One region of the Anoxybacillus suryakundensis genome, then DNA from elsewhere that is predicted to be linked to it. Evidence: riboswitches for the same ligand, from Rfam matches in the RefSeq annotation. Region 1 holds a riboswitch; the other holds the start of a gene.
What was found. Region 1 has a riboswitch for thiamine pyrophosphate ahead of tenA (thiaminase II). Riboswitches for the same ligand answer to the same signal wherever they lie in the genome.
Positions count from the first base shown of each region.

Region 2: another riboswitch for thiamine pyrophosphate. It lies ahead of thiM (hydroxyethylthiazole kinase); the one in region 1 lies ahead of tenA (thiaminase II).

Region 1 is NZ_LIOK01000003.1:30,485-34,193, reverse strand. Features, by position in the region: gene ASC42_RS02590 (ABC transporter ATP-binding protein) at 1-1,181, opposite strand, end outside; gene ASC42_RS02585 (ECF transporter S component) at 1,185-1,775, opposite strand; gene tenA (thiaminase II) at 1,750-2,445, opposite strand; TPP riboswitch at 2,535-2,642, opposite strand; gene ASC42_RS02575 (class I SAM-dependent rRNA methyltransferase) at 2,774-3,709, shown strand, end outside.
Region 2 is NZ_LIOK01000008.1:88,413-92,121, reverse strand. Features, by position in the region: gene ASC42_RS07720 (enoyl-CoA hydratase) at 1-722, opposite strand, end outside; gene thiE (thiamine phosphate synthase) at 810-1,463, opposite strand; gene thiM (hydroxyethylthiazole kinase) at 1,464-2,255, opposite strand; TPP riboswitch at 2,316-2,431, opposite strand; gene hcp (hydroxylamine reductase) at 2,595-3,709, shown strand, end outside.

The sequences.
Region 1 (3,709 bases):
TTTTGTCCCATCGACAATTGATACGGATGTAAATGCCGCTGCTCGTTCAAATGAAAGCGCTCAAGCAATCGCTCGACTTCCTCAGCTACTTCATGTTCCGAACGTTTTTCAAGACGGAAAGCATACGCTAGCTCATCATCAACACGATTTGTGACAAATTGAAATTCTGGATTTTGAAAAACAAAGGCAATGTGATCGTACAGCAACTCGTCATTTGTTAACGGCTGTTGTTGCCAGTATATATCGCCTTCTGTTCGAATGAGTTTCATCAAGCTTTGCAACAACGTACTTTTGCCTGCGCCGTTTTCACCTGTAACTGCAATCCATTCCCCCGCATAAATCGTTAACTGATCGATGGCTATTTTTTCTTCTTTTTGCCGATAGCCGCGAAGCGATTGTACATGTAACAGAACATCCGCCTGCACATAAGGTTGTTGCGCCGTTTTTGGCTTTTCATACGTTTCCCACACGTTCGGATACCAAACGCCTTGTTCAGCAATAAACGAACGATACGTTGAAAAAATTTCATTCGTTGAACCGTCAGCGATAATCTCACCATGTTCATTAAATAAAATGATGCGTTCAACAAAATCAAGAACATGATCAATTTTATGTTCGACGATCACAACCGTTCGGTCCTCCGCCACTTCTTTTAACGTTTCCCATACCGTTTTTGTGCCTTCTTCATCAAGAAGTGCTGTCGGTTCGTCTAAACATAGCACATCAGGTTCAAGCGCTAAAACCGATGCAATCGCCAATCGCTGTTTCATCCCACCTGATAACGTTTGAATCGGCACATGAACGTGTGGAAGGCGAAGGCGCACACGTTGAAGCATGTGCGCGATTTTTTCTTTCATCTTCGCACGAGGCACACCGAGATTTTCGAGCACAAACGCCATTTCTTCATCAACATACGGCATGCAAAACTGGGCATCGGGATCTTGAAATACATAACCTACACGATTTGGAATGTGAAGCGCTTTTGCTTTCATCGGCACATCGATCGAGCGCGGAATAATACCTGCCATCACTTGCAAAAGCGTGGACTTTCCGCACCCTGACGGACCTAAAAGCAACACTTTTTCTCCTTTTTTAATCGAAAGCGATACATCGGTAAATAACCGCTTTTCTGCCCCCGGAAATTTTAATCGCAATTGTTCGATATGAATCAATGACGTCACCTTCTATTTATCAAGCGAGTCGTAATCTTCTTTTGTCGTCGGGCGCAACAGTTGCGTCACACCTGTCGCTTCAAGTGCTTTCACAAGCGAATAAGCAAATACGCCGGCAATGATGATCGCTCCAACGAAACGCGCACCGATAAATAACGTTAAATTCCACCATGCTAATTGGTCAATATACCCTTTATAAAAATCAAGAACGAGAGAAGCGATCGTCGAACCAACCGCGGCAAGCGATACAACTGCCACATCAAAACGTTTATAACGGAAAGCAGCGAATACAAGCTCAGCAAGCAATCCTTGCACAAAACCGTAAAATAGCACTTCTAGTCCCCATTCGGAACCAGCTAAAAACTCCCCTGATGCAGCCGCGACTTCCGCAAGCAACGCCACCCCTGGCTTACGAATCAATAAATATGCGACAGTTGCGGCAATAAACCACATCCCATAAATAAGTTGATCGAGATGAAGCCCAAGCGGTTTTACTGCATAGTAAAGCGGTCCCCACACTTTATACACAATGCCAAACACAATAGCCACCACAACAGTCGTTAATACGTCTGTTAATTTAAGCCCTTTCGTTTGCATAAACATCCTCCTCTTCAATTGGCCAACGCTCTAATTTGTACGCCATGTCCCAAAATAAATATTCATACTGACTGCTGATCCAAAAGTGTTGCTTCATTCGCTCCAACTCTTTTTCACTTACCGTTTTCGCAATGTCATTTAAGCGAGCAATTTGTTGTTCGACAAGCTGTCTAAACCAATCAGAGCCGTACGCTTCAATCCATTTCGCATAAATCGGCTGCTTCGGCTTGCAATGTTTTAGCCTCTCACCAATTTCGTAATACAACCAATAGCACGGTAAAATAGTAGCTAATACATCGCCAAAGTGTCCCGCAAATGCTGATCGGTACATGTGCGATGTGTACGCATACGCGGTTGGTGCAGGAACAAACGACGCCTTTTCTTCTTCTGTAATACCGAGCTCTTTCATAAACGTTTCATGTAAACGAAGTTCAGCTTCATACGTATTTTGCGCATGATTTGCCATGCTTGCGGTCGTTTGTAAGTCATCCGCCATCGCCCCGCCGAGCGCTTGCACTTTCGCAAAGTGTGTCAAATAATATGAATCTTGTAATACATAATACCGGAAACAACGTAAATCAAGCGTTCCTTCTCCGAGCTCTTTCACAAACGGATGATGAAAGCTCGCTTCCCAAATCGGATCGACAGCTTTGCGCAACTGTTCTGAAAACAACATTTCCTCTCCCCCTTAAGAAAAATAAAAAACCACTTTCTTTTGCGCAAAGAAAGTGGTTGTAAACGATGGAAATTGACATATAGACACACTTCGCACCGTCTCCACTTCCCTACGCTGGTATGATCCAGATCAGGTTCTAAGGGTCTCAAAGGCACACTTTGATCTCAGCCTATCTAAAGGCCCCCCTAGTGGAATGCATTTGTATCATTCACTTTGTCACTAATATTAGCATATTTCATTGAATTGTCAAATATTTTTATCCATATTTGCGCACATCGTTTTCTTCCTGTATGCTAAAGTAGCGAATATATAGTCAGGAGTGGGATGTATGGCAAATGTATTTTTAAAGCGAAAAAGAAAAAAGCGACTCGAACTTGGACATCCGTGGGTGTTTCAAAGCGAAGTCGATTATATTGAAGGAGATTTTGAACCGGGTGATTTCGTCAACGTATATAACCACCAACGTCACTTTTTAGCGAAAGGATATATTAACCCAAAATCACAAATGATCGTGCGCGTGCTGACGCAAAATCCAAACGATGAATTAGATGCGCAATTTTTTATGAACCGCATTCGTCAAGCGTGGGCGTATCGCGAGCGCATGATTCCGGGCGTTCGTTCATGTCGCGCCGTTTATGGTGAAGCCGATTTTTTACCTGGGCTCATTGTCGATAAATACGAAGATGTGCTCGTTGTGCAAATTTTATCGCTTGGCATGGAAAAAAGAAAAGAATGGATTTTACAAGCACTTCTTGACGTTTTTCAACCGAAAGCGATTTATTTACGCAACGACGTCCACGTGCGCGAATTAGAAGGATTAAAACAAGAAAAAGGATTTTGGTACGGTACGTGCGATACGAACGTACAAATTGAAGAAAACGGCGTGAAATATATTGTCGACATTGAAAACGGGCAAAAAACAGGGTTTTTCTTCGATCAACGTCAAAATCGTGCCGCGATCAAGCCGCTCATTACAAGCGAATCGACCGTGCTCGATTGCTTTACACACACAGGCTCATTTATGTTAAACGCCTGTTTATACGGAGCAAAACATGTGACCGCTGTCGATATTTCTGAACATGCCATTGAAACGGCAAAGCGAAACGCCGAGTTAAACGGATTTACAAATGTGGATTTCGTCGTTGCAAACGCGTTTGACTATTTACGTGAATGTGTGCATGAGGGAAAAAAATGGGACGTTGTCATTATTGACCCACCAGCGTTTACAAAATCCGCCCATGCGGTGCCAAAAGCGCTTGCCGGC
Region 2 (3,709 bases), on a different contig from region 1:
GCGCGAATACCTTCTTCGTGGTCTTTTGTTTTACGCATTTTCGCTTGATACGCTGTCTCCATTTGCAACGTGTTCAACAACTGTTCTTCGCTTAGATGAGCATACAACTGCTTCGTTGCAATCATCGCACGAATCGGTTTTGCTAGCCACTCCGTTACTTTCTGTTGAATCGCCTGCTCATCACCGATTTCATCAATCAGTCCCACTTCATATGCCTCTTGTGCACTCATTACTTTTCCTTCCCATATGATTTGCTTCGATTTGACATCACCAATTTTTCGTTTTAAAAAGAAATGCCCCCCACCATCTGGAACTAAGCCAATACCGATAAAATTCATTGCAACGCGCGCTTGTTCGTTTGCGATCACATAGTCACAAGCAAGCGCTAAACTAAATCCTAACCCTGCAGCTGCACCGTGCACGTAACTGATCGTTAGTTTCGGCAATTGATGTAACGTTATTGCAATTTGTTTAATCGTTTCCATCACTTCTATGAATGAATGTTCATTCGTTGACTGCAACATCGTTTTAATATCGCCACCTGCACTAAATCCTTTTCCACGCCCACGAATGACGACAATATCCGCCTCGCTTTTTTCCACTTCTTTTAACGCTTGTAACAACTCCGCTAACATTTTCTCGTTTAAAGCGTTCAGCGCATCTGGACGATTCAACTCAATTGTTGCAACTCGATCTTCATATGACAATACGATATGTTCCATCTTTCCCATCTCCTTCTTTCGTATGTTCGCTGTTTTTTTCGACATATGTGAGTAAAATCCTGCACAAAAAAATAGAAAAAGACGACATTACCTGTCGCCTTCTTGTTTTGTACGCATGACAATCTCATATAGTCGTTTTGTTTGTTCACAAATATGCTCAGCACGGCAAATGGCAGAAATGACGGCAATTCCATCTGCCCCCGCTTTGATGACTTGTTCCGCTGTTTGTTCTGTAATCCCACCAATCGCAACGAGTGGAACATGTTTTTCGTGCGCACGAATATGTTCAATCATCGTCAGTCCACATACTTGCTTTGCATCGTCTTTTGAAACGGTTGGGAAAATGGGACCTAGCCCGACATAATCGGCGTGAGCAGCAAGCGCTTTTTTTACTTCAGTCAAGTTATGAACGGATACCCCTAAATATTTATTCCCTATGCGATCGCGAACGCGTTCAGCCGCTTCGTCCTCTTGTCCGACATGAATACCGTCTGCCTGTAAGGCAAGCGCTAAATCAACATCATCATTCACAATAAACGGAATGTTACGAGCGCGGCATCGCTCAAACAATTGCTCAGCTAAGCGATATTTTTCAAGTCCTGTAAGCGCTCCTTTTCCTTTTTCGCGAAACTGAAACATCGTAATGCCACCTTCAATCGCTTCGTCAAGCACGACAAGCGGATTTTTCGTACAATCGACGCTTCCCATCACGAAATATAACGATAACATATGTTTCATCATTTATTCCCCTCGAATGTGTGCGTATTCATTCACTTCTTCTGCTGTCGTCTCGTATAAAGCATTTAAAAATGCTATTTGAAAGCTACCTGGCGCTTTGGCGTGTTTGGCTGCTTTTTCAGCTGCCACACCGTAATAAGCAAGCGCAGCGACAGATGACATCATCACATTTTCTCCTACACTAGCAAATGCACCTAACACCGAGCTTAATAAACAGCCTGTTCCTGTCACTTTCGTTAACATGGCATCACCGTTTGAGACGATCATTAATTTTTCTCCATCTGTCACCACATCATCTTTCCCAGTCACAACAACTGTACAACGAAACATACGCGCTGCTTTTTTGGCTACATGCTCGAGATCGCCTTGAACATCTCCTGCATCTACCCCTTTTGTACTTGCTTGTTCTCCAACAATACTTGCGATTTCGGATGCATTTCCACGTAAAATGGTAACGTTGACTTCGCGTAATATACGTTGGGCTGTTTCCGTACGATATGTTGTCGCACCTGCTCCGACAGGATCGAAAACAACGGGAACATTTGCTTCGTTTGCCGCTTTTCCGGCAATAACCATCGCTTCTACATCTGTTTCGTTTAATGTACCAATGTTTAATACAAGAGCACGTGCTAAACGAACCATATCGGCTACTTCTTCTTTTGCATAAGCCATCACCGGAGACGCACCTAATGCAAGCAAACCGTTAGCAACAAAATTTGTCACAACAACATTCGTCATATTATGTACAAGTGGCGACTCCTCTCTGACGCGCGTTAACCATTGTCCAACATTCATCGTGTATTCCCCCCTTAAAAAAATAAAAACTAGTCGGACAGAATCGACTAGTTTGTACTTACAAAACATAGCCTACTTCCCTCCGCTGGTACAAACCAGATCAGGTTCAAAGGGTTGGAAAACTGATTGCGCGTTTTCCTCTCAGCCATCGCCATCCGGCACCCCTAGTAGCTTGATTGATTTTATTTTCTTCCATTTTAATATATTTTTTCTCGTTATTCAATATAAAACATTGTCAATTTTCGTTCACATTTTTATATAGATGTGTGATATACATCACTTACGCTACGGTGATTTTCCCCTATTGTTAAAGTGTTAATAAGAAAAGGAGGGGTTATCATGTTTTGTCATCAATGCGAACAAACGCCAACAGGGGGATGCACAGTCGTCGGTGTTTGCGGAAAAGATGAAACGATTGCAAGCTTACAAGATACGATTGTATTTGCGCTAAAAGGAATTGCTGCATATCGCACGCATGCTCATCAACTCGGATATACAGATCCATTTGTTGACACAACAACGCATGAAGCGTTGTATATGACACTAACAAACTCCAACTTTAACGTTCAAGAACATTTAGATATGGCGATGAAAGTCGGAAAAGCTGCTATTCGTGTCATGGAACTGCTCGATCGGGCACATACAGAACGCCTTGGCATTCCTCAACCTGTTCGCGTAACACAAAATAAAATTGAAGGAAAATGTATTCTCGTTACAGGACATAACTTATTTGCACTTGAACAGTTATTGAAACAAACAGAAGGCAAACGAATTAACATTTACACGCATTCCGAAATGTTGCCTGCGCACGGCTATCCGCAATTGAAAAAATATAAACATTTAAAAGGAAACGTCGGAAAAGCATGGTACGACCAACGTCGTTTATTTGAAAAATTCCCTGGCGCCATTTTAGCGACAACAAACTGTGTGATGCCGATTAAAGGCTCGTATGCTGACCGCATGTTTTCATACGATGTAGCCGGATTAGAACATGTACAAAAAATCGAGAATGATGATTTCACACCGTTGATTGAGAAAGCGTTACAACTTCCAGAAGCAAATATCGAATCAGATGAAACATTAGTTACTGGTTTCCATCACGAAACAGTCATTCAAATTGCACCAGAAATTATTCAAGCTGTAAAGGAAGGAAAAATTCAACGCTTTTTCGTCATCGCAGGCTGTGACGCGCCTGGAAAAGGCGGTGAATATTATCGTTCATTAGCGACGTCTTTACCGAAAAACACAGTTATTTTAACGACATCTTGCGGAAAATTCCGCTTCAACGATGTAGATTATGGTGTCGTTCCTGGCACAAACATTCCGAGATATATTGACTTAGGACAATGCAATAACTCGATTTCGACAGTAAAAATTGCGATGGCGCTTGCAGAAGCGTTTGGCTGTGAAGTGAATGAACTGCCTGTTAGCATCGTCCTTTCATGGTTTGAACA